3 regions of the Cohaesibacter intestini genome follow, and region 3 is predicted to be linked to each of the others. Evidence: riboswitches for the same ligand, from Rfam matches in the RefSeq annotation. Region 3 holds a riboswitch; each other region holds the start of a gene.
The links. A riboswitch is a leader RNA that binds a small molecule or an ion and turns the genes downstream of it on or off. The one in region 3 is predicted to bind cobalamin.

Region 1 (8,106 bases), on a different contig from region 3:
AATCGGGTAGTCTTCAACCGCATCCCATGGCCGCTCGATCACGGTCTCGCGGCCATCCTGAATTGCCCGTGCCGGGCTTTTGAGGGCTTTTAATACGCCAAGCGGCGACCAGCTGAATTTGTATTTGAAGTCATTGGCAATGGCAGGAAAGCCGCCGCAATAAGACTGGAAATCATGATTGTTTGAGGGGTCAAAATGGCTGCTCTTGCGATAGTCATCCATCAAGAGATGAGCCAGCAAATGATCGATGCCCGGATCGAGGCCAACCTCATTGATCAGCACCAGACCTTTGTCCTTGGCGGCGTTATGAAGGGCCTGCATGTCAGGGCCGATATAGGAAGAGGAGACAAAATGGGCTCCACATTCAAGGCACAATTGAGCGATTGCTGGATGGAATGAGGCTGGCAGCATGGACACCACGATATCACCGGCTCGGATGGTCGCTTCGAGCGCTCCATCAGTTGCTTCACAGATTTCGAACTGGCCCGCAAGTCCACGGGTCGCCAAAATGGCCTTATCGAGATCGCGTTCCCAGAGCTTCAAAGGATAGTCTTTGGCGATCAATCTGCGAATGCCAGGAACAGAGGCAAGCCCTGCTCCAAGCCAATGGATTGTCTTTGCATTAGCGTTCATATGTGGGTCTCCAACAAGGTGATTGCTTGGTTGCAGTTTTTGAAAACTGTCTTTGAAACAAAGCTTTGCTGGAGAGATGCGGGTACGGCAAGGGGTGTGGATGGGTGGTTCGGCAAAATGCCGGGCGTTGGCTGACAAACTGTCTTGGTGATTGGATTGCAGGAGACAGATTGCCGAGCGCCCGGCGCTGGCCAGCCATGCACTGAGGATAACAAAAAGCCCGACCATTGGCCGGGCTTTCGCAGTTTGCGAGTCATACGCGCCGTTCGAAGCGCGTCTTAGGCGACATGTTCGGTCAAATGGAACTCATCGCCCTGGGCTCGGAGTGCCTCGAACCAGCGATGAATGATGGTCGGGCTGCTTGGGGCGGCCTGAACACCTTTGGGCAATTCGCCGTCCAGCACGGCTTCCACGGCAAGGCTGACCGGGATAGAGACCAAACGTGCCATGGCAGAGAAGTCCGCACCGCCTTTTGCGTCCAGCACATAATCCTTGTGCCAGACCACGGTCCCGTCCTTGGAGGCTTTGAGGTCAACGACAAGCACCACACGATCCGGCTCGCCTTCATCATAGGCGTGATCGGTCCAAAGCTGATCGCTCAAGGCTGCCAGTTTGGCCTCACCATCCGGGCCGCCGGCTTCTTCCTCGACAAATTTGAAGATGCCTGACCAAGCGTCGGACCATCCATTCAAACGCAATGTACCACGTACGAAGGTGTTTACTGACCAGTCACTCTCAAACCCATAGTGATCCATGAAAGGAAGGGAATCCCGGTTTGGATAGGACTGGAAGGTTTCCGCGCCGCTTGGCAGCCCCACGGTGAAATCGGAAATCGCATCCCAAGGCTTTTGGGTTGTGACTTCCTCACCACCGAGGATCGCCTTGGCAGGGCTTTTCAGTGCTTTCAGAACGCCAAGAGGCGACCAGCTGAATTTGTAGCGGAAGTCATTGGCCTTGGCCGGAAAGCCACCGCAATAAGACCGGAAATCGTGACTGTTGGTCGGATCAAAGACGTCGCTGGCACGATAATCCGCCATCAACAAATGGGCCAGCAAATGGTCAAGGCCGGGATCAAGGCCCACTTCGTTGACGAAGCAAAGCTCAGAGGCTTTGGCTTTTGCATCAAGAGCGGCCATTTCCGGGCTTATATAAGAGGATGATACGAAATGGGCATCCTTTTGCAGGCAAAGCTCTGCGACTTGCAGATGCATGGTCGCAGGCAGCATCGAGATGACCACATCGCCCGCCGTAACATCGGCAGACAGGGCGTCGAGCGAGAAGGCTTTGACCGAAAAGTTTCCAGACAGGCCAGCCGTGGCGGCTTCCGCTTTTTCGACGGTCCGGTTCCAAAGCGTGACCGGGCGGCCATTTTCAATCAGACGACGAATACCGGGGACTGAAGACAGCCCTGCCCCCAGCCAATGAATATTTCCCATGGTGGATTGCTCCTTTATTGTTCGCGACATATGAGCATTCTGGATCCAATCTGCAAAGAGCTTGTCTCTTCCTCAATCAAGAGAAGTCATTTTTTCCCCATTTTGATGGATGGCAAGTCTGGCGAAATTGTGAGTTGATATGAAAGATGCGCCATGAACACTTGTCCTTGTGATGGCGTTGAGCGAAGCATTTGAAGGAGTTTGCATGCCCACTGATATCGAAATTGCACGCGCTGCGAGCGTTCTCCCAATCAGCGAGATCGGCGCGAAACTGGGCATTCCTGCCGAAGAGCTTGTTCCCTTCGGACACGACAAGGCGAAGCTTTCGACAACCTTCCTGAACAGTCTGAATGGACGCAAGCATGGTCGACTGATTCTGGTGACCGCCATCAGTCCGACCAGCGCTGGCGAAGGCAAGACGACGACGACAGTCGGTCTGGGCGATGCGCTCAATGCCATTGGCAAGAAAACGTCTATCTGCATTCGCGAAGCCTCGCTTGGCCCCTGCTTTGGCATGAAGGGTGGCGCGGCGGGTGGCGGATTGGCGCAGGTCGTTCCGATGGAAGACATGAATCTGCATTTTACCGGTGATTTCCATGCCATCACCTCGGCTCACAATCTGCTGTCTGCCATGGTCGACAATCATATCTATTGGGACAATGAACAGGAGATCGACAATCGCCGCGTCGAATGGCGACGGGTGGTTGATATGAATGATCGCTCACTCCGGCATATTGCCACCGGCCTTGGTGGGGTTGCCAATGGCTTTGTTGCCGAAAGCGGGTATGACATCACGGTTGCCTCGGAAGTGATGGCGATTCTTTGTCTTGCCGACGATCTGGAAGACTTGCAGCGACGACTGGGAGATATCATCGTCGGCTATCGCCGCGACAAAAGCCCGGTTTTCTGCCGCGACATTGGCGCAGACGGGGCGATGACGGTGCTGCTCAAGCAAGCAATGCAGCCCAATCTGGTGCAGACGCTGGAAAACAATCCCGCCTTTGTTCATGGTGGTCCGTTCGCCAACATTGCCCATGGCTGCAACAGCGTGGTGGCCACCAAAGCAGCGTTGAAATTGTCCGATTATGTGGTCACGGAGGCAGGGTTTGGGGCCGATCTGGGGGCAGAAAAGTTCTTCAATATCAAATGCCGCAAGGCCGGTCTGACACCGGACGCAGCTGTGGTGGTTGCCACGGTGCGTGCCCTCAAGATGAATGGCGGAGCAACCAAGCATGAACTGGACCAGCCGAATCTTGAGGCTCTGAAAGCCGGGTTGAAAAATCTGGGTCGCCATATCGAGAATGTGAAACAGTTTGGCGTGCCGGTGGTGGTCGGCATCAACCATTTCGCGTCTGACACGGACGCGGAAATAGAAGCAATTCAGACCTATGTCACCAAGTTTGGCATTGAGGCAATTGTCTGTCGCCATTGGGCAGAAGGCTCCAAGGGTGCGCTCGATCTGGCTCACAAAGTGGCGAAACTGGCCAATGGCGGCAATGCACAATTTGCTCCACTTTACCCCAACAAGATGCCTTTGTTTGAAAAGATCGAAACCATTGCAAAACGGGTCTACCGCGCCAATGAAGTGATCGCCGACAAGAAGATTCGCAACCAGTTAGCCAGTTGGGAAGAGCAAGGCTATGGCGATTTGCCGATTTGCATGGCCAAAACGCAATATAGCTTTTCAACTGATCCAGATTGGCGCGGCGCTCCGACCGGGCATTCCGTTCCGATTCGTGAAGTGCGCCTGTCTGCCGGAGCCGGTTTTGTCGTGGTGATTTGCGGTGAAATCATGACCATGCCGGGCTTGCCGCGCAAACCGGCAGCCCTATCTATCCACCTTAATAACAATGGCGACATTGAAGGGCTGTTTTAACGGGGCTATAGGTAGGCGGGAATTGAGAGCATAGCGGCATCATTTTGTCGCCAATGGGTTTGAGGGAAACAGCATGACCGCCACCCGAATTGATGGCAAAGCCATCGCCACTGATTTGCGCGCGACAATCGCGATCGAAGCCGAGAAACTGATCAAGGAAACCAACGTGGTGCCCGGCATTGCTGTGGTGATTGTCGGCGAAGACCCCGCCAGCAAGGTCTATGTCGCCTCCAAGGGCAAAGCCGCCAAGGAATGCAACTTCCATTCTGTGCAACATACTTTGGCGGACGATGTCACGGAAGAAACCTTGTTGTCTCTAATTGGCGATTTGAATGACGATCCGGCCATTCACGGCATACTGGTGCAGTTGCCGCTGCCCGATCATATCAACGAGTCCAAGGTGCTCAATCTGATACGCCCAGACAAAGATGTCGATGGTTTCCATCCGATCAATGTCGGCTTGTTGACCGCAGGCGAGCGCGACAAGGCGATGGTGCCTTGCACCCCTGCCGGCTCGCTCATTCTGGCCAAGCGGGTTTTGGGCAACCTGTCGGGCAAGAATGCGGTTGTCATTGGCCGCTCGAACATTGTTGGCAAACCGATGGCGGCTTTGCTGCTGGCGGAAAGCTGCACCGTCACGATTGCCCATAGCCGGACCAAAGACCTGCCGGATGTCGTGCGTGGCGCTGACATTGTCGTTGCTGCGGTTGGGCGGCCTCAAATGGTCAAGGGCGACTGGATCAAGGACGGTGCCTGTGTCATCGACGTGGGGATCAACCGGATTGATGCGCCAGAGCGCGGCGAAGGCAAGACCCGTCTTGTCGGGGACGTAGACTATGACAGTGCTGCTGAGCGGGCCGGATCCATCACACCGGTGCCGGGTGGCGTCGGCCCGATGACGATTGCTTTGTTAATGGCCAACACCCTGACAGCGGCGCGTCGCTCGGCCGGGCTTGATGATCTGGATTACGCATCCATGCTATCGTGATCTTTGCATTCTTACGGCGCGCTTTATGGGTCCTATTTTAGTACCCAACGCGCTGAAATGATTGTAAAAGCGTCACCTGAGGCTTATATTATAAGAGTAAGATCCAGCGTTCTGAGGGAGTGAACCATGCCGAACAAGGACGTCGCAGAATATCTCATCGCCAAGATCAAGGCGGATGGTCTGCTTGATGAATACAAGCGGGCACGCAAGCCCAAACCTCCCAAGCAAAGCGACGACACCTTTTTGAAGGCGGGTTATCGCATTCTGGAGGAAACCGGCGCGTTACCCAAAGAAATCGAACTAAAGAAGGCAATCGCCGATCAATATGAACGCCTCAATGCAGCAACCAGTCAGGAAGAGCGCGAAGCAGAGTTTCGCAAACTTGCCGAGTTGCAGATGGTGCTCGGCGTAGAACAGGATGCGCGGCGCAAATTCTACACAGAATAATTGCACGGCTCTGCGCTTCTATTATACCCCGCCTGTCCTGACGGATTGGCGGGGTTTCTTTTTTGCTGGCATGTTGGTTCGATGTCATCCCTCGCATTTTTCCTGTCGAATGCTCGACCTTTGACAGACTTCTCCTTTCGATCTGTCCGTTGTGATTGACAATCCTAGGGTTATCCCGCACAAGGGGAGTTACGGAAGGTTCTGCTTTGCAAGAAGGCAAGGCGGATGAAAAGGGAACACGGTGCGGATGACCCAACTCGGGGCCTAAACCGTGGCTGCCCCCGCAACTGTAAGCGGATTGCCATTTCAAAGGACCACTGGATTTTTAATCCGGGAAGGCGAAATGGCGTAAAACCGCGAGCCAGGAGACCTGCCTGCCGCAGCAATTCACGACCGGTCGGGGAGGATCGGAGCCGTGGAACCTTTTCCGCATGCTCCACTTTACCCGGTCTATCTCGATTCAAGTCGGCCTTGTCCAACAGGCCTATCAGGAGGCGAAATGGCGAAGAAGTCTGGGCTTATGCAGGTCTGTGTGACCTGTCGGCGCATTGATCCTACGGACACCGCAGCGGATGCCCGGCCCATCGAAGGCCAGTTGCTACACGACCGGTTGGTCGAAGCGGTTAGCAAGGACGATGTGTTGCGCGATACGCTAGCCGTTGAACCTGTGCAATGCATGAATAGTTGCCAGCAAGCCTGCACGGTCAGCCTGCGCAGCGCTGGCAAATATGGCTATGTGATTGCTGAGCTGGATAAGTCTGATGAACGCGTCGACGATCTGCTTTCCTTCTCCCGGCTTTATGTTGCGTCTGATACCGGCGCACCAGTTTGGCGAGAGCGCCCAGAGCATGTTCGCAAGAACACCCTCGTCCGCCTGCACCCGTCTCCCGAATTTCCCGATATGAAAGATTAGAGGTCCATCATGTCCTTTGCCTCCTCCAACAAAAAGATTCCTGCAACTGTCGTGACCGGCTTTCTTGGTGCTGGCAAGACAACCCTGATCCGCAAACTGATCGAACAGGCAGGCGACAAGAAAATCGCGCTGATCGTCAATGAATTCGGGGACATGGGCTTTGACGGCGAATTGCTCAGCGACTGCGGTAACCCGAACTGCACTGCCGACGATGTGGTCGAACTGAAAAATGGCTGCATCTGTTGCACGGTGGCTGATGATTTCCTGCCAACCATCGAAATGCTTCTGAAGCGCGATCCGAAGCCGGATCATATCGTCATTGAAACCTCTGGCCTTGCCCTGCCTCAGCCGTTGGTTAAGGCCTTCCAGTGGCCGAGCGTGCGGGCCTCTGTCACGGTGGACGGAGTTGTGACCATTGCCGATGCATCTGCGCTCAGCGATGGGCATTATAGCCAGAATGAAGACGCCATTGCCAAGCAGCGCGCGCAGGATGACAGCCTTGATCATGAAAGCCCGATTGAGGAATTGTTTGCCGATCAGCTGAAATGCGCTGACATGATTGTCATTTCCAAAGCCGATCTGGTGGACGAGGAAGGTATGGCGCGGGTTGAAGCGATCATCGGCGAACATGCCCGCGAAGGCGTGAAGAATATTCACTCGCGCAATGGCGATGTCTCAGCCGCCATTTTGCTGGGGCTTGATTCCGTGGCTGAGGATGATCTGGATAGCCGCAAGGCCGCCCACGATCACCATCATGATCATGACCATGACGACCATGATGACCATGACGATCATGACCACGACCACCATCATTATCATCATCATGACGAGTTCCACTCCATTGTCGTGCCGCCGCGCGTCTTTGCCTCGATGGAAGATGTGAAGGTGAGTGTTGAGAAGGCGTTGGCGCAGCCGGGTATTTTGCGGGTCAAGGGTTATGCGGCGCTTGAGGGCAAGAAAGCCCGCGTTGTCGTTCAGGCAGTTGGTCGTCGGGTTGACAGCTGGTTCGATACATCAGGCGAAGCCAAGACCGGTCTGGTGGTGATCGGCCTTAAAGATTTTGATCAGGCAGCGGCGGAAGCCACGCTCTCCTGATTTTGAAAGGTCATAGCAAGTCCCATGCATATTCTCGCACCACAAGCCGGCCGCATTGATGATCAGGATGAAGCAATCGATCTGGGGCAAAGCCCCGGCGATATTCTCATTCTGTCAGCGGCCGACAGTGAGCTTTCCGCCTTTGTTGAATCCTCCCGTTATCGGCGGTCGCAAGACCATCGGGTGCGCCTTGCCAGTCTGATGGCGCTGGGGCATCCCTACTCGGTCGACATGTATGTGGAACAGACGGCGCAACATGCAAAGCTGATCGTATTAAGGCTGTTGGGCGGGGCGGAATATTGGCGCTATGGCCTGGAACAATTGCAAAAACTGTCTCGCGGCACTGGCATGCATTTGCTTGTCATGCCGGGGGACAATAAATGGGATGAAGATCTTGCGTCCTGGTCAAGTGTTGACCCTGCGGTTGTCCGTCGGTTCTGGCGCTATTGTGTTGAGGGCGGACAGGACAACATGATCCATGCGCTCGATTATGCGAGCCATTTGATCGACTCGAACCGCGCGGATGCCCCTCAGCCTCTCGCCCTGCCCCGTGTCGGCATTTTGCATGAAGGTCGTAGCTTTAGCGGCGATGATGGGCTTGAGGCTTATATCAGTTTGTTTGAAGGCAAAGAGGCGCGGCCAGTGGTGCCGATCTTCGTTTACCGGTCCTATATTCAAAGTGCCCTCACCGCGCCGATTGATGCCTTGTGCAAGGCGT
Region 2 (8,106 bases), on a different contig from region 3:
AGCCGCAAATGGGGCACGCCCAGCATTTCGGCATTGTGAAGCGCATAGGCGCGCCGCTTTTCCTGAGGTTCGATGCCAACAGCGCGGCAGGTCGGATGGGCCCGCAGCCACTCAATGGCGATTGAGCCACAGCCCGTGCCCACATCCCACAAAAGCGCATTGGGGCGCGGGGCGAGCTTGGCCATTGCACTGGCGCGAATATCCCGTTTGGTCATTTTGCCGTCATGATCAAAGGCATCGTCGGGCAGGCCCGGTGTAACCGGCAGCCAGAAAGGCATTTCCTGCGGCAGAGACACGGCGATCACATTGAGATCGGCAAAGCGGAACGCGTCGCCTCCCGCAGCAATGGCCGTGGCGTTGCTGGCAATGATCTTTTCCTCATCACCACCCAGATGCTCGAGCACCGAAATGGACGCTTGCTCAAGACCGCGCTCCACCAGTTGCTTGGCAACGGTGGCCGGCGACGTGCCGTCCTTGGACAGGATCAGCAACTTTGCGCCGGGCAGATAATGCGGCAGCAAGGCCGCCGGATTGCGGCCATGGATGGTAAGCAATGTGGTTTTGTTGAGCGGCCATCCCATCCGGCTGGCGGCAAAGCTCAGGGAACTGGGGAAGGGCAGGACCCGCACTTCTTCCCACGGGAAATGCCGTGAGAAGGTGCCGCCAATGCCAAAGAACATCGGATCGCCGCTGGCAAGAACCACCACCTTTTTGCCCCGCAGGCGTTTAAGGCGGGCAAAAACCTCCGACAGAGGGGATGGCCAGACAATGCGTTCGGCCTCAGGGGCGAGGTCATCGGGCACCATCGCCAGATGGCGGGCACCACCGAGGATATACTCAGCTTGTGCCAACAGGCTCCAGCCGAATTTGCTGATATCCTCGACACCGCTTTCGCCAATGCCGATCACACTCAACCAGGGCTCTTTTGCTACATCATTCATTCTATCACTCAATCAACCGAGATTTTCGCGTGGTTGATCCTTTGCTCCAAGGGCAGCGATGGCCAAGGCATTGACCGCAGCACTGGCAAGCGGCGTTCCGCCGCGACGCCCCAGAAGGGCCATGTAATCAAGGCCGAGCCCGGCAGCTTCATCAACTAGGGCCTGTTTGGATTCTGCAGCTCCCACGAAGCCAACTGGAAAGCCGAGGACGAGGGCTGGTTTGCCAGCACCTTCACGAACCATTTCAAGCAATCGGAACAGTGCGGTCGGTGCATTGCCAATCGCCACAACGGCACCTTCCAGATGAGGACGCCACATCTCCATCGCCGCTGCCGAACGGGTCGTGCCCATTTCCTTTGCCAAACCAGGTACCTGAGGGTCGTTCAGCGTCACCATCACTGCATTGTCCGACCCGCCATAGGCTTTGGTCAGGAACCGGCGGGTGATGCCACCAGCCACCATTTGCGTATCCACAAGGATTGGCTTGCCCGCCTTCAGGGCTGTCAGACCCGCTTGGACCGCTCCGTCACTAAAGCGTAAATCTGGCACTAGATCGGTCATCCCTACAGCATGCATCAGCCGCACGGCAATCGGTTCGAAATCTTCCGGCAGGTTGGCGAGCGCTGCGCTTGTTTCATCACGGATGATCTGAAAGGACTGCTCGTAAATTGCAAACGGATCTTTTTCGTAACTATGGGACATTACAAACTCAAAATGCTCGGTCTTGGTTGCCATTGAACGGCATGTTGATAAGGGCGGGATAAAGCGTGGAAGAGAGAGGAGCCAGACGCGCAGATACCCACAAGCCATCAACAAACACCTCACAGCGGGCAACTTGCACGCCGCCAGGTGGGCTTAGTCCGATATCAGCATCATGTAGGTGGCGCATCGCCATAACTTTGGTCTCTATCCCTTGGACCGCACGGATGGAGCGGCCGACATTGGGTTGCACGGAACCAAGGGCACTCGACACAGAGCACCTTGATCAATCATAAAAGCAGGGAGAGAGCATCATATGGGGACTGTGTTTCCCACACGGTAATCATTCCTGCAGGTCAGACTTGGTCTCCGACTTGGATCAACCGCACTGACTTGTTTTTCAGCTTCCGTCACGGGAAGCACTGCGAAAGTTGGACAAAGCATAACGCTGCGGCACTGACAGGCAAAGGGCCTTAGCTGATTTGTCCACCCTCCATCAGAATAGTACGCGTTACTACGTCCTCGCGAAACGCCCTGTCATGAGACACAACAATCATGGCTTGGGGCAGGGACACAAGGATCTCGATCAAACGCAGACGGGTCTTTTCGTCTAGGGCGTTGGTCGGCTCATCGAGCAACAGGATGTCCGGCTTCATTGCCAGCACGGTGGCAAGGGACACGAGCCGCTTCTGTCCACCAGACAATTTATGGGTGACGCGATCGCGAAATTCCGTCAGATTAAGCGCAGCAAGGGTCTCATCGACGATGCTCATTGCATCTTCCTTGCTGTAGCCCAGATTAAGCGGTCCGAAGGCAACATCTTCTGCAACGGTGGGGCAAAAAAGCTGGTCATCGGGATCTTGGAAGACCAGCCCGACCCGGCGGCGCAGCAGGCGAAAATCCTCTTCCGTCTGATAGTCACGACCGAACGCGCCGATCCGTCCGGCGCTGGCCTTGTTCAGCCCCACCAGCACATGCAGCAAAGTGCTTTTGCCCGCGCCGTTGTGACCAACCAGTCCAAGCCGTTCCCCCGCATGCAGAGCAAAGGACACTCCGTTCAGACAGGGCGCAAAGCCGTGATAGCCAAAATGCAGATTGTCGGTTTCAAGCAACGGGGCCATTTAAAACCTCGATCATCAGCATGGAAATCATCACCAAGCAGGCAAAAGAAAAGAAAAGAGCATCGCGCCGGGTGAAGGCCATGGTGTCGAGCAGATGAAACTGCCCCTGAAAGCCCCGGCATTTCATCGCCTTCATGATGCGTTCAGAGCGTTCGAAAGACCGGATGAGCAGCATGCCCACCAGATATCCGACGCTTTGATAGGTGTGCCAGCTGTTGGTTGGCACAAAGCCGCGACATTTCATGGCTGTCCGCAGGCGATGATATTCCGCATGCAGAACTTCAATATAACGCACGGTGAACAATAGAAGATGGACCAGCGCCTCAGGCACTTTCAGACGTGCCAAAGCGTGGCCGAGCGTCACCGCTTCCAGCGTGCCAACCAGCGACATGGTCACCATCACAATCGCATTGGCTTTGAGCAGGATGACAACCGCCTGATTCAGGCCTTCATAACTGGCAGCAAAGCCCCACAGCGTAAACATTGTTTCGCCCGGCGTGGTGAAGGGCAACATCACCAGCAGAAAGGCGATGAAGCCATCCATCATTGCAACCCGCTTGGCGGTTGACCAGAAGGGCAACCGCACCTGAGTCATCAGAATGACGGCAAACAGCAGAGCACATGCCAGAATGGACATACTGGTCAGCTGAACCGCAGTGATCGCAAAAGCGGCGACACTGACAACCCGAACGCGCGGATCCAATTGGCGGATCCATAGTCGGTTGGAGACAAGCTTGATTGCCTCCTGCGACATTCCCTGTTCGGTTTTGATCTGGCCGGCCTGTTCCAGCAAATCACTCATGCACGTGCTCCACGTAATGCCATCAGTTGTTGCTATTGGTTTGCTTGCGGCGGGCAACCAGATAGAAGCCAACCCCGAAGAGACCAAAGATATAACCTACACCGCCAAGAATGGACTGCATGTCATTCTTTTCTTTGTAGGCGGCGACTTCCTTGTAGAGGGGTTTGACTTCCCGGCGGACCGCCGAGGCGATGTCGGACTTGAAGGCCTTCAACTCGCTTTGCACCCCTTGGCTGATCATCGCCTGCAAAAGGGCAGGGTCTACAGCTGTACCAGCAGTTGGGGATGCAGTTGCTTCGGCAGTTGTGCTCGAAGCAACGATCTTGTCGTTTGGCTTGTTCTCTGCCTTTACATCGTCAGAAGAAAAGATGTCCGGCAATTCATCCACTTCCATCTGGTAGGTGGCAATATGACCTTGCCCCAGATTGGCGCGGAATTCCAACGCAATGGCTTGTTTTGGCGTGTACTGGAAGACACCATCTTCATCGGTCTTGGTCTCGCCGAGCTTGTTGCCGTCCATGTCGAAAACTTCGACAACGGTGTCAACCGCCATGTCGCCGCTGGAAAAGCCGATTTCCCCTTCGATATAGGTATCCTCGGCATAGGCGGAAACAACCACCTTGTGGGCCTGTGCAGGCAGTGCCATGACACTGGCCATCAGCAGCGCCCCACCGGCAATCGAGACTATGTGTTTGTTCAGTTTCATGATTTTTGGCTCATAACATGGAAGAGTTCTGGCTTGACGCGATAGATCAGATAAACCGCAGCAGCACTCAACAATCCTTCAACGATCATCACCGGAATATGGGCAATGAAAACCAGTTTGGCGGCGGCGACAAATGTCTCACCCGACAAGCCGAGGCTGATTGCCACAAACAAGGTTGTGAGCGAAACAGCCAACCCACCGGCAATGCCACCAATCACAGCAACAGAGCGGGCAGAGGCCGCACGCAGGATCATTGGGCGGGCCAACAAGCCGACAATCACCGCCGGACCAGCAATATTCAGGGCATTGACGCCAAGTACAGAGATGCCGCCAAAGGCGAAAAACACCGCTTGCAGCAACAGACCGACAAACAGGGCAGGAAAGGCTGCCCAGCCCAGAATGATACCAGCTAGTCCATTCATGATCAGGTGTACACTGGAGAATCCGAGCGGCACGTGAATGAGCGAGGCGACAAAAAAGGTCGCACTCAACACACCGGCTGCCGGAATCAGTTCCATATCCAGTTTGCGAAGGCCCATTACCAGGCCGCCCACAGACAGGGCGGCACCGGCAATGACAACTTCGTTGGTCAGGGCGCCATCAATGATATGCATGACTTGGCTCCTTCACCAATGAGGAGGGACTACTTGACATCATAAGCCCGGATCCAGATGACAGCATCCTGAGACATTTCTTTGCCTTCATGCTCGGTGTCAGGACCGGACCCCAAAGCAGCAAAACCCCAGAAACCGGCTTTTGGAATGCCGAAGGAGAAATAGCCATTGTCGTCGGAGAGTGCGACGATTGCGCCACCAGGCATGCCGCCAGCTTTTGGCTCGGTTGCGGCATTTGTTTCCATGTCGGGTTCAGCAGACAGATATTCGATTTCGATTTCCGCGCCAGCGACCGGCTTGCCATCGGCCAAAACGCGGCCGGTGAAGGTCGATCCGGCCAGAATGTTGGTTGGCTTGTTCAGCGGAACAATTTCGGTCTTCAGGCCAACGGGTTCGTTCCAGTTGGTCGGAATGCCGCCTTTGTTGATGTAGGACTTGGTGATCTGCTGAATGTAGATATCTTCGCTGCCTTCATAATAAGGCGCTGGCTCGACAACGACGATATAGTCGCCATTGCGTTTGGCTTTCAGGGTGCCTTCGAAGGCTGCAGCTTCGTTGCTTGCGCCTTTAAAGGTGATCGGCTTCAGGCTGTCCATCAGATCGATTTTCTTGTCTTTGAAAACCGCAAAGAAGGCATTTGGCTTGCCCATTTCCATGGCATGGCCATTTTCCATCGGGTGCCAAAAAATCAGTTTGAACGGTACATTGCCTGCTTTTTTCAGATTGACTTCCGGCGTGTACGCCAGCTGGAAGTGAGCCTGCGCTGCTGAGGACAGAAGCATGGTCGCTGCTATGAAGGAAGCGGAAAGCGTTTTAAGCACGATAATCTCCTTTGGCAATTTGCCAATTATTGGAGACGCGATGGAGGTATTCAGTTTCTTGGGGAAGGACCCTGACAAGTGTGACGCTGCCAGACCCGCTCTTCACCAAACGCACACCCCGGCGTCTTGTTAAGAGTGCCACATGCGACACGATTGTCTCATGCGACGGCCTGATGGCAGGTCTCCTGGCTCACGGGTCTTGGCTCGAGCATCTCACCTTCCCAATCCCGAAAGGATCAGTGGTATACCGAGATGCCGGCTATCCGTTTACAGTTACGGGGGTAGCCATGGATTCAGCCCCTGTTGGGTACGCCTCACCATGTTCCCTTTTCATCTCATTGCCGCGCCTGGGCAAATAAGAACCATCATGCGATCATTTTTAGAACCGCCCCTTAGTCCCGTCAACGGCACCAAAGGCGATCCCATTTGCATTTATCTTTAGGTATAGTTTTTGAACGTGTAACTACCTAAGACTAAGGCTTAATCCATTGATCAAACCTATGACTTGAGTGAAATCAAATCGCAGAAAATTATACGATATGATCAGAACTCAATGCCCTCCTGAGCCTTCACTCCGTCGCGGAATGGATGCTTGATCAGGGTCATTTCTGTCACCAGATCAGCCACTTCGATCAACTCATCCTTGGCGTTGCGGCCCGTAATGACCACATGCGTGTCCTCAGGCTTGTCATTGACCAGAAAATCAACCACTTCCTCAATGGGCAGGTAATCGTATCGCAGGACGATATTGAGTTCATCAAGCAGCACGAACTGATTCTCAGGATTGAGAATTTCCGCCTTGGCAGCCGCCCAGGCAGCTTGCGCATTCTCGATGTCTTTCTGACGGTCCTGCGTTTCCCAGGTAAAGCCTTCGCCCATCGACTTGATGGTTACCTGATCGGGGAACTTCTCGAGCATGACCTTTTCGCCAGAATTCCAAGCCCCTTTGACAAACTGGATGACCGAAATCTTGTGGCCATGACCCAGCGACCGGAACGCCATGCCGAACGCGGCAGAGGATTTCCCCTTGCCCTTACCGGTATGCACGATGATCAGACCTTTCTCGATGGTCTTGGTTGCCAGAATCTTGTCACGAGCGGCTTTTTTCTTGGCCATTTTTTCTGCGTGACGGGCATTTTGCTCTTCTTCAGTCAGTTGTTTTTTGATCATCCATTCATTTCCTCAAATGCGCCAGCGGATTGTCGAGATTGCTGGCTGTCTTCCAACATGAAGGCGGCACTGTTGGACCGAGGGACCCACAGGCCGCGCTCAATTGCCTCCAGAAAACGGTCCACCATATCATCATAGGCGGGCCGGTTCTTCTCTTTCAAGAAGTCAGCGACTTCTTCGTCTTCGATATAGGACTCGTACAATTGGTCAAAATGGTGGTCACCAACCGCATTGGTGGTTGCGGCAAAGGCAAAGAGATAGTCGAGCGTTGCAGCCATCTCGAATGCGCCCTTATAGCCGTGACGCATGACACCTGCGATCCATTTGGGGTTCGAGGCACGACCACGCACAACGCGGGCAATTTCTTCATCAAGCGTCCGGATGACTGGGCGCTCAGCCCGCGAATGGTCATTGTGATAGACCTTAGGCGCGGATCCCCTGAAGGTCTCTACACTGGCTGCCAGACCACCTTCGAACTGATAATAATCATCAGAATCAAGCAGATCATGCTCGCGGTTGTCTTGGTTTTGAATGACCGCATCCACTTTGGACAAGCGGGTCTTGAGATGGTCGGCTGCTTCACCACCAAAATCGCCAGCGCCATAGGCAAAGCCACCCCAAGCAACAAACGCTTCGGCAAAGTCAGAGCGCTTGTCCCAGATCTTTTCATCAATCAGGGCCTGAAGGCCAGCACCATAGGCCCCCGGCATTGAGCCAAACACCCGGAAAGTCGCTTGCCGTTGGGCCAGATCACCAGACAGGCCCTTGGCTTCAGCCTCGGCGCGTTCACGTTTGACACGGGCAGCCAACGGGTTGGCATCCTCAGGTTCTTCCAACGCCGCAACTTTACGGACCGCACTGTCAAACAAGTCGATCTGATGCGGGAAGGCGTCGCGGAAGAAGCCGGATATTCGCAAGGTCACATCAACGCGCGGCCTTTGCAACTCGGACAGTTTGATCACTTCAACGCCGGTCACGCGGCCCGAAGCGGATTCCCAAACCGGGCGTACCCCAAGTAAGGCAAGCGCTTGGGCAATGTCATCCCCGCCGGTGCGCATATTGGCGGTGCCCCAACAGGTCAGCACGATTGCTTGAAGCCATTCGCCTTCATCCTGAAAATGCCGTTCCAAAAGCCGCTGGGCCGACAATTCACCGATCGTCCATGCGGTTTTTGATGGCACAGAGCGCACATCAACAGCAAAGAAGTTCCGCCCTGTCGGCAAAACGTCGGG
Region 3 (8,106 bases):
CCCCGGCCAAGGCGCGAACGAAGGCATCCTGCCCTTGGCCATCCAGTCCTGCGATGCCGACAATTTCGCCGCGTCTTAATTCAAAATCAAAAGGGGCTGTTCCGTCGACCAGCGAAATGGCCTCGGCTTTCATGGCGAGCTCATCGCTCTGAGGTTGCGGTGCTTCGAGATCAACCGCCTGTCCGGCGGTTTCGTCTCCGGTCATCAGCGCAAGCAGGTTCTTCTCGGTGATTTGTTCTTTCTCGAGGACACCGACATCGCGTCCGTCGCGCAGAACCGTTGCACGGTCAGAAATCCGGATCAGTTCGGCGATGCGGTGGGTCACGATCAGGATTGTCGTGCCGCCATCGCGTAATTCCCGCATTTTGGCGAACAACCGCTCTGTGCTGTCCAGATCGAGCGCTGCGGAACTCTCGTCCAATATCAGAATTTTGGGATCGCTAACCAAGGCACGGGCAATGGTGATCCATTGCTTGAGACCAAGCGGCAGCGTGCCGACAAAGGCGAAAGGATCGACGGGTTCGCCCGCAAGATCCTGCATCAATGCGGCGGCGCGGGCCACCTTGTGGTCTTGCGACATGCTCTTTGAGAAGAGCGCGTCCGATCCCATGAAGATATTGTCCACGACCGTGCATTCATCGGCCACCAGCACTTCCTGATAGACCGTGGAAATGCCCAGCGCCTTGCTTTCTGCCGGGGTGGAAGGCGCTTCGCCCAGAATGGACACCGAGCCGCTATCGACGGGCAGAATGCCCGAGACGACCTTCGCCATTGTGCTCTTGCCACACCCGTTGCCGCCCACAATCGCATGCACCTCACCTGCGCGGGCGGAGAAGCTCACCCCGTCCAGCGCACGGGTTGGCCCGAAGAATTTCTTCACATTGCGCACAGAGATCGTCTCGCGATTCTGACTTTGTGATGGATGGGCAGATGACATGGTTGGGCTTCTCAATTCGCTTGGAATGTTAAGGTTCGCGAGCGTAGGGGGAGCCGTCGCCCTTGCTGATGCAAGGGCATTGAAAGGGCGACGGCGTTGTTTGGTAGTCTCAGATCAGGATCCGTTCGGAACAGTTCCGATCAGATCAAGGCTTGTATTTGGTCGGGTCTGCCGGATTGACGAAGAACTGGTTGAGATACTCCGTCGAGCCCCAGGCATCCGCACCGACATTCAGCCAGTTCTGGGCATTCTCATCGCAATCCTCAGGCAGCAATTTCATCACATCGTCATGCGTGATCACCACCGGATCCACCAGCACGGACTGCACTTTAGGGCCTTGACCCTGCAGGGTCCGCATCATGATGCGCCAGATGAGATTGACATCGTCTGCTGGTGGCCAAGTCTGGACTGCCACATTGATCAGGTCCGGATTTTTACGCCAGGTGCACAAAGCACCGCGCTCACCGCCGACGGCGATCTTGACGCCCTGACGACCCGACTGTTTGATCGCGCGGATAACACCCATTTCAGCGGCGGACTGCACGACAATACCGTCGAGTTTGCCCGGATGGGTGGCCAGCCATTTCTGAACTTCGCCCTGTGCCACCTGATCGGTCCACATGCCTGCAATGGAGCCGACAATCTTGATGTCCGGCGCGGTTGCCAGACCGGCCTTGACGCCGCGGTCCTGACTGTCGGAACCGGAGGTGCCCGGAATGCCTTCAACAACAAGGACATTGCCTTTGCCGCCCAGCTCGTCAGCCATGCGCTTGCCGATTTCAAAACCCGCGACCTGATAGTTCACGGACGAATTGACTGCGGTCGGGGCGGTCAGATAGCCGGTCATCGAGAAAACAGGCACACCCCTGTCATAGGCATATTTGATGGTCTGGTTCAGCGCTGTGGGGTTTGAACAACAAACAAAGATGGCATCAACGCCCTGATCCACCAGCTGGCGCATTTGCTGGATCTGAGTTGAGTCGTTAAGGTTGGATTGGGTAACGACCACTTCACTGATCAGGCCCAGATCTTTCCATTTTGGAATGATTTCCTTCTGCAAAGCTTCCATAGCGTTGGCGCGCCATGTGTTGCCCGCATAAGAAGACGCATAACCGATTTTCCATGGAGGTGGATTTTTCGCCTTGAAGTCGCGCAGCGGGCTTGGGCCAACAGGCTGCATCGGATCCAGCATATCCTTGTTATACAGGCGCTTGGCAACATCGGGATTGATTTCATCAACCCCTTCTGCCTGTGCGGCCATGGCGCCAAATGCGACAAGGCCCAAAGCCACAACAGCTTTCTTGAACAATTTCATCTATGTCTCCTCCTAAATTCACCCCTGAGGCCAGTGCCGTTGTCAGGGTCGTTCCAAACGGAGAAATCCCCGCCTAAAATGAGCATGGGTATTCCTCTTCCCCATGCCCGTTTGCCGAGCCTTGCCTTATTGCTCAGTCGTAAAAATCATTCGGTGCCTTCAAAAAACTTTGCCAGGTGTCCGGGTCGTGGCCGGTCACAACCATTGCGTTTGTGTCACTTGCGATCCGCCGCAATTTCTCGACCGAGTTGGCTGCATCGCTTGATGAGTGCACCAGTCCGGGCAATGCCCTATTCTCCCAGTGATCGACCGTATAAGCCGCATCGATGGTCAGCAGCACCGGCCCGGTTCGTGGCAACGTGATCAGGAAAGACTGATGCCCGGGGGCGTGGCCCGGCGTAAAGATGATGCGGACGGAGCCGTCGCCGAACAGGTCGAAATTGTCGGTATATTCGCCTCCAAGAAACTTCCAGTTCAGACCCGGGCGGTCGAAATCGGCGCGAATATAAGCCCCTTCCGAGAACCATTGTGGCTTGAAGGCATATTCATATTCGGCGCGCTGGCAAATGATCTGGGCGTTGGGAAAATGCCCAATCGCACCGGTATGATCCAGATGCAAATGCGACTGCAACACATAGCGGATTGAGGCAGGGTCGACGCCCACTGCACGCAACTGGTCAACACAGTTTTCGGACCGGTCCATGATGGGGTCATAGGCATCCACCACAGCGCCCCAATGGCCGCGCTTGTCGATGGCCGCTTCCACTGCATTGCCGCCATCGATGACGATATTGCCCGCCGGATGCTTGATCAGGAACCATGGCACGGGAATTTCAAAGTCATCCTCGCCCTGATTCATCTTGATATATTTCAGTTTCGTGCGCAGCGTTCCGGTCTGAAACATATGCAGTTCGATGCCGGAAGACTCTCCGCCTCTGCGTGCTGAAGCCTTGGATTGCGAAGCCGGTCGTGCCGCCAGACTGTCGGAGCCGATTGTCTGGCCGATCGCGCTGGCATCGGTCGCAATCTTTTGACCCTTTTCATCAAATTCAATGATCTTCATATGCCTGTTCCCGAATAAATTTGTTGCATTCCATTCCCGACCCTTGCGTCAGGTTCGGTTCTCGATCACGCGCAGCGCTTCTTTGAGATAAACCGCAAAGAGCGGATAATTTTCCGACATCGGGAAATGCCCGATATCCTCCATTTCGATATAGATGCCCCCCGGAATCTGACGTGCCGTATTCTCGGTTGCTTCCGGTGGGGTGAGATAATCGTAGGTGCCGGTCATCATCACGACCGGGCAGCGGGCCGTATCGATCTCGGCAAGGCGGCCTCGCAAATCGTGGTCTATCGAATAGAAATAGAGGTCGCCCTGAAACACTTCCGAGCCTTGGGTATAGTAATGCCATGTTGCCCAGCGATCCTGCTCGGGGCTTTGCGGGGCCATCAGATCCCACACACCAGAGGCGCAGACCTGAGCGGCATTGACATGGGGGTGACGCCACCATTCCAGAAAGAAGCCCGGCGCATGTTCGGCGGCCTCAACCGGGATGACGGCGCGAAAGCGGTCGGGGTGATGAAGGGCCAGCTGCAGCGCAACATTGCCACCGAAAGACGACCCCATAAAGATCGGATCTTCGAGCTCCAGCGCATCGCAAAAGGCGAGGATGAACTTCATAAAGTGGTCGGCCGTGAGCTTGTATTCCTCTTTCCACCATTCCTTATTTGTCGGCGGATCCGATTTGCCATGTCGGGCCAGATCATAGGCGATGACGTCATACCGGGCTGTGATGTCCGGATCTTCGAGCAGATCGCGCCATTGATGATTGTGACAACCAGCCGTGTGCTGACAGACAAGAGGCTGCCCCTGTCCGTTGCGGAGATAGAAGACCTTATATTCGCAGCCATCCACATCGATGGTTACATACCGACCCACAACCGGAGAGTGCTTGACCATCAGGTTCCCCCTAAAGAATTTGTATCGTGACCGTGTGCTGTGGCGCCGCAAGCGGTTTGGCTCAGACAGGCACGCCCACTTTGCGCAACAGCTCAAATTGAATGGTGAAATTGCGAAGATTTTGCATTAGGACAAGCAAGTTGCCTTCCAGCTTGAGATCGCGCCGGAAGCTCGCAGACCAAATGCCGTGATACATCGGGTTGGGAATAGGCTGCGCAAATTCCCGCCAGGTATCTGGGCTGGCACGCAAGGCAAAATCGTAGGAATCAAGAGGGCCGGGATTGATATTGATTTCATGCACCTTGCCATCCAACATACGAACGATCGCCTTGGCGAGGCCCATATCCAGCAGGTAGGTGCAGGTAAAGTGACGAGCCATTGCGCCAATGGCGGCATCATTGTCCGAGGCTTGACTGAATCTGGTCGCCCAGTCTCTAACACTCAAGGCCATGCGCTCCTCCCCAACCACACGGTGAATATGTGACAAAATGTCAAATACTTTTGCCTTGAAAGATGTTCTGATATATGTTTATTGTTCAGTATATGGAACGTCTTTCTATGTACAAAACCATATCCGGGTGTATGGAAGATTGTCAAGATAGAAAAGAAACTTCAAAAAAAGACGACGAGGAATTATGGACAATCCAACACCAAAACTAGTGCCTGCGGTTGAAAGAGCGTCGCGCATTCTGGATTTTGTTGCTCGCAGTCGGACACACCCGACCGTGTCGAAACTGGCGCAGGAATTGAATCTTGCGAAAAGCTCGGTTCATACGCTTTGTCAAACGCTTGTGGAGCTAAATCTGCTGATCAAGCGGTCCGATCAAGCCTACCAGTTGGGCCCCCATGTCATGCGCTGGTCCAATGCCTTCAATCGACAATCTGACGTTGCAACAGAGTTTGCGTCCATTTGGGACACCGAGACCGAAATGCCTGGAGCGACCATCACATTGACGGTCAGAGACGGAGCAGAAGTTGTATATATAGCCGCGCGCAATTCCGAATTTAGTCACTCTTTGATAGAATTTCGTGCCGGAATGCGGCTTCCCGCAGCCTTCACGGCAACGGGAAAGGCCTTCCTCAGCTCGATGAGTGATTTCGAAGTCAAGCGCCTTTATGCAGACGGGTTGCCAGAACCGCGCACACCTTTCAGCGAACAGTCGATTGATGGGCTGCTGGAGGATTTGGCGGCCATCCGCAAGCGTGGATACTCCATCGACAATCAGGAAGTGGCAGAAGGCATCATTTGCTTCGGTGCCCCGGTTCTGGACTCTCAGAACACGCCGATTGCCGGCATCGCCGTCAGTCTGCTGATTGAAGATGCCGACGAGACGGACCGTGAAAATCTGATTACCAATGTCAAACGAATCGCGAAACGCTTGTCTGTTCGCATGGGCGCCGATCTCGAATAGCGGTTTCCGGGATCGCTGGCTGATTTCAGACAAAGCGATAGATCCCCGATTGACAGCTGCTGCCGCATAGTGGATATATCTGTTCGTCGGTTTCCTTAACGGAATAAAAAGGGAATTCGGTGCGTGGCAGATGCATGAGCCTGTCACAAATCCGGAGCTGTCCCCGCAACTGTAAACAGAGAGCGCCCTCAAGCTGGCCACTGGATTGTACCAATCTGGGAAGGCCGGGGAGCGCAATGACCTGTAAGCCAGGAGACCTGCCGACATTCAATCATTCAACCCGGGCGGGGTGTCCTGGAGGAGGGTCTCATGACAATGCGCATGTCTCTGCGTCTTCGCCATATTGAATCTGATTGCATCAGACTTGCCCGACTTCGGTTGCCTTGCCGCATCTGGAGTACGGGACATTGCTTTCCAATATCTGGCTATCCGGCCTATCGCGTCTGGCGCGCGCGATCGCCTTCTTTGTGGCATTTGCCGCGACTTATTCTGTTGCAACTGCAGCCCCTATCAACATCACCGATGACAGCGGTCGCACGCTGACCTTTGACAAACCATTGAAGCGCGCAGTCGTCTTCAACCGCTACAATGCTGAGTTCATTCGTGCGGTGGCTGACATGGACGTGATCGTCGGTGTCGACAGTTGGGTGACGCGCGATCCCACCTACTGGCCGGACCTCAAGGAGGGTATGCTTGTCGGGAAAGGGCAGCGAGAGCCAAATTACGAGGCGATCATTGCACAAGACCCCGATGTTGTGATCTTCCCCCGCAACGGCAGTTGGCAGGAGGCCATCAAGACGCTCGAGCCTTTCGACATTCCTGTTGTGGTACTGACCGGCTGGGATGTCCTCAAGCATGTCTCCAACATTACCGCCTTTGGCAAGATGTTCGACGCCGAGGAAAAGGCCGCCAAGCTCAACGCCTTCTATACCGGCAACATGGCGCTGTTGAAAGAGCGGCTTGAAGGCGCAGAGCGCAAGACGGTCTATCTCGAGGAGAAAACGCCCTATCGTTCCGTGCTGCGTGGCTCCGGCTGGCATGACATGATCGAAGCGGCTGGCGGACGCAATATCTTTGAACATGTCGATATTGAAACCCAGCCCAAAGAGCGCGGAAGTGTCCACAATCATGAAGTGGACCCCGAAGCAATCCTCAAGGCACAACCAGACATGATCATCAAGCTTCAGCCCGGCTCCTATCCGCTTCACCCGGCAAGCTTCTCACAGGCCTTCTTTGAAGCGCTAAAGGAACGTCCTGGTTTTGACGCACTGCCGGCGATCAAGAATGGTGATGCCTACCACATGAACTACTATCTGGCTGGGGGTTGTTCCAAGATGATCGGCGCGCTGTCGATTGCCAAATGGCTCTATCCAGACCGCTTCGAAGATGTTGATCCAGATGCGGTGATGAAAACATGGCTGGAGGATTTTCAGGGTGTCGCCTATCCGGGACGCTACTGGGCCAAGGCCACCGAATGGGAAGCAGGTCAGTGATGAACAGGGCCTTCTCTCCATCGGAGGTCATCCCATCTGGGTCATCCGTTCAGGATCCATCGGGGGATATCCGGCGAGCCTATGCTCGCCGGACCATCCGTGCCTCCCTGATTTGCCTATCGGGCGTGCTGCTGCTGGCTCTGCTGTCGGTCTTTGCGGTTTCCCTTGGCGCCAATGACATTTCACTGCTTCAGGCCATTCAAATACTTCTTGGTCCCGTCCTGCCCGCCAATCTGTTTGCCGAAGTGTCCGTTCTGCAGGAGAAGGTCGTGATGCAACTGCGCCTGCCGCGCATCACCATGGCCCTCGTTGGCGGTGCCGGGCTGTCGATCGCGGGCGTCATGATGCAGGGGATCACGCGCAATCCGCTGGTCAGTCCCTTCACCGTGGGCCTTTCCCCCGCTGCGGCCTTTGGGGCGGCGCTGGCCATCCTGTTGGGAGCTTTGCAAATGCCCGAACTGGGCACCTACATGATGGTTGGCGGCGCATTTGCCTCATCCATGCTGTGTGCCGGGATTGTTCTGGGGATTGCCGGTTTGAGTGGCATCTCAGCAACGACGATCATTCTGGCAGGTATCGGGTTGACCTATCTGTTCAGTGCCTTCACCGCGACCCTGCAATTTGTTGCCACGCAAGAGCAGCTAGCCGCGATCGTTCACTGGACATTCGGCTCATTGAATGCGGCCAGCTGGGATGAGGTAGGCTTCTCTGCCGTGATGCTTGCGATTGCCGCGCCCATTTTCTGGCGGATGGCATGGGCGCTCAATGCCATGGCTGCCGGAGAAGAAACCGCCGCCTCACTCGGCTACAATCTCAAAAAGGTTCGCCTCGTAACGGCGCTGCTTTCGGTGTTGATCACCGCCTGCATCATCGCCTTTACCGGGGTCATCGGCTTCATCGGGCTGGTCTCGCCCCACATTGCCCGGATGATGATCGGCAATGACCATCGTTGGCTGGTGCCTTTCTCGATGATTGTCGGGGCCTTTCTG

Region 1: another riboswitch for cobalamin. It lies ahead of DSD30_RS18520 (DUF1636 family protein); the one in region 3 lies ahead of DSD30_RS20230 (ABC transporter substrate-binding protein).
Region 2: another riboswitch for cobalamin. It lies ahead of DSD30_RS18540 (DUF4198 domain-containing protein); the one in region 3 lies ahead of DSD30_RS20230 (ABC transporter substrate-binding protein).

Annotation. Positions count from the first base shown of each region.
Region 1 covers NZ_QODK01000006.1:106,409-114,514, forward strand. The annotation lists gene DSD30_RS18495 (saccharopine dehydrogenase family protein) at 1-633, opposite strand, end outside; gene DSD30_RS18500 (saccharopine dehydrogenase family protein) at 912-2,069, opposite strand; gene DSD30_RS18505 (formate--tetrahydrofolate ligase) at 2,275-3,945, shown strand; gene folD (bifunctional methylenetetrahydrofolate dehydrogenase/methenyltetrahydrofolate cyclohydrolase FolD) at 4,019-4,933, shown strand; gene DSD30_RS18515 (DnaJ family domain-containing protein) at 5,060-5,380, shown strand; cobalamin riboswitch at 5,560-5,772, shown strand; gene DSD30_RS18520 (DUF1636 family protein) at 5,880-6,293, shown strand; gene cobW (cobalamin biosynthesis protein CobW) at 6,303-7,388, shown strand; gene cobN (cobaltochelatase subunit CobN) at 7,413-8,106, shown strand, end outside.
Region 2 covers NZ_QODK01000006.1:116,383-124,488, reverse strand. The annotation lists gene cbiE (precorrin-6y C5,15-methyltransferase (decarboxylating) subunit CbiE) at 1-941, opposite strand, end outside; gene DSD30_RS18565 (precorrin-8X methylmutase) at 954-1,643, opposite strand; gene DSD30_RS18560 (energy-coupling factor ABC transporter ATP-binding protein) at 2,114-2,761, opposite strand; gene cbiQ (cobalt ECF transporter T component CbiQ) at 2,745-3,563, opposite strand; gene DSD30_RS18550 (cobalt ABC transporter permease) at 3,586-4,269, opposite strand; gene cbiM (cobalt transporter CbiM) at 4,266-4,883, opposite strand; gene DSD30_RS18540 (DUF4198 domain-containing protein) at 4,913-5,704, opposite strand; cobalamin riboswitch at 5,863-6,086, opposite strand; gene cobO (cob(I)yrinic acid a,c-diamide adenosyltransferase) at 6,248-6,874, opposite strand; gene cobN (cobaltochelatase subunit CobN) at 6,871-8,106, opposite strand, start outside.
Region 3 covers NZ_QODK01000008.1:114,291-122,396, reverse strand. The annotation lists gene DSD30_RS20260 (sugar ABC transporter ATP-binding protein) at 1-937, opposite strand, end outside; gene DSD30_RS20255 (ABC transporter substrate-binding protein) at 1,083-2,252, opposite strand; gene attM (AttM family quorum-quenching N-acyl homoserine lactonase) at 2,386-3,156, opposite strand; gene DSD30_RS20245 (alpha/beta fold hydrolase) at 3,364-4,212, opposite strand; gene DSD30_RS20240 (hypothetical protein) at 4,274-4,663, opposite strand; gene DSD30_RS20235 (IclR family transcriptional regulator) at 4,848-5,624, shown strand; cobalamin riboswitch at 5,695-5,903, shown strand; gene DSD30_RS20230 (ABC transporter substrate-binding protein) at 6,032-7,117, shown strand; gene DSD30_RS20225 (FecCD family ABC transporter permease) at 7,117-8,106, shown strand, end outside.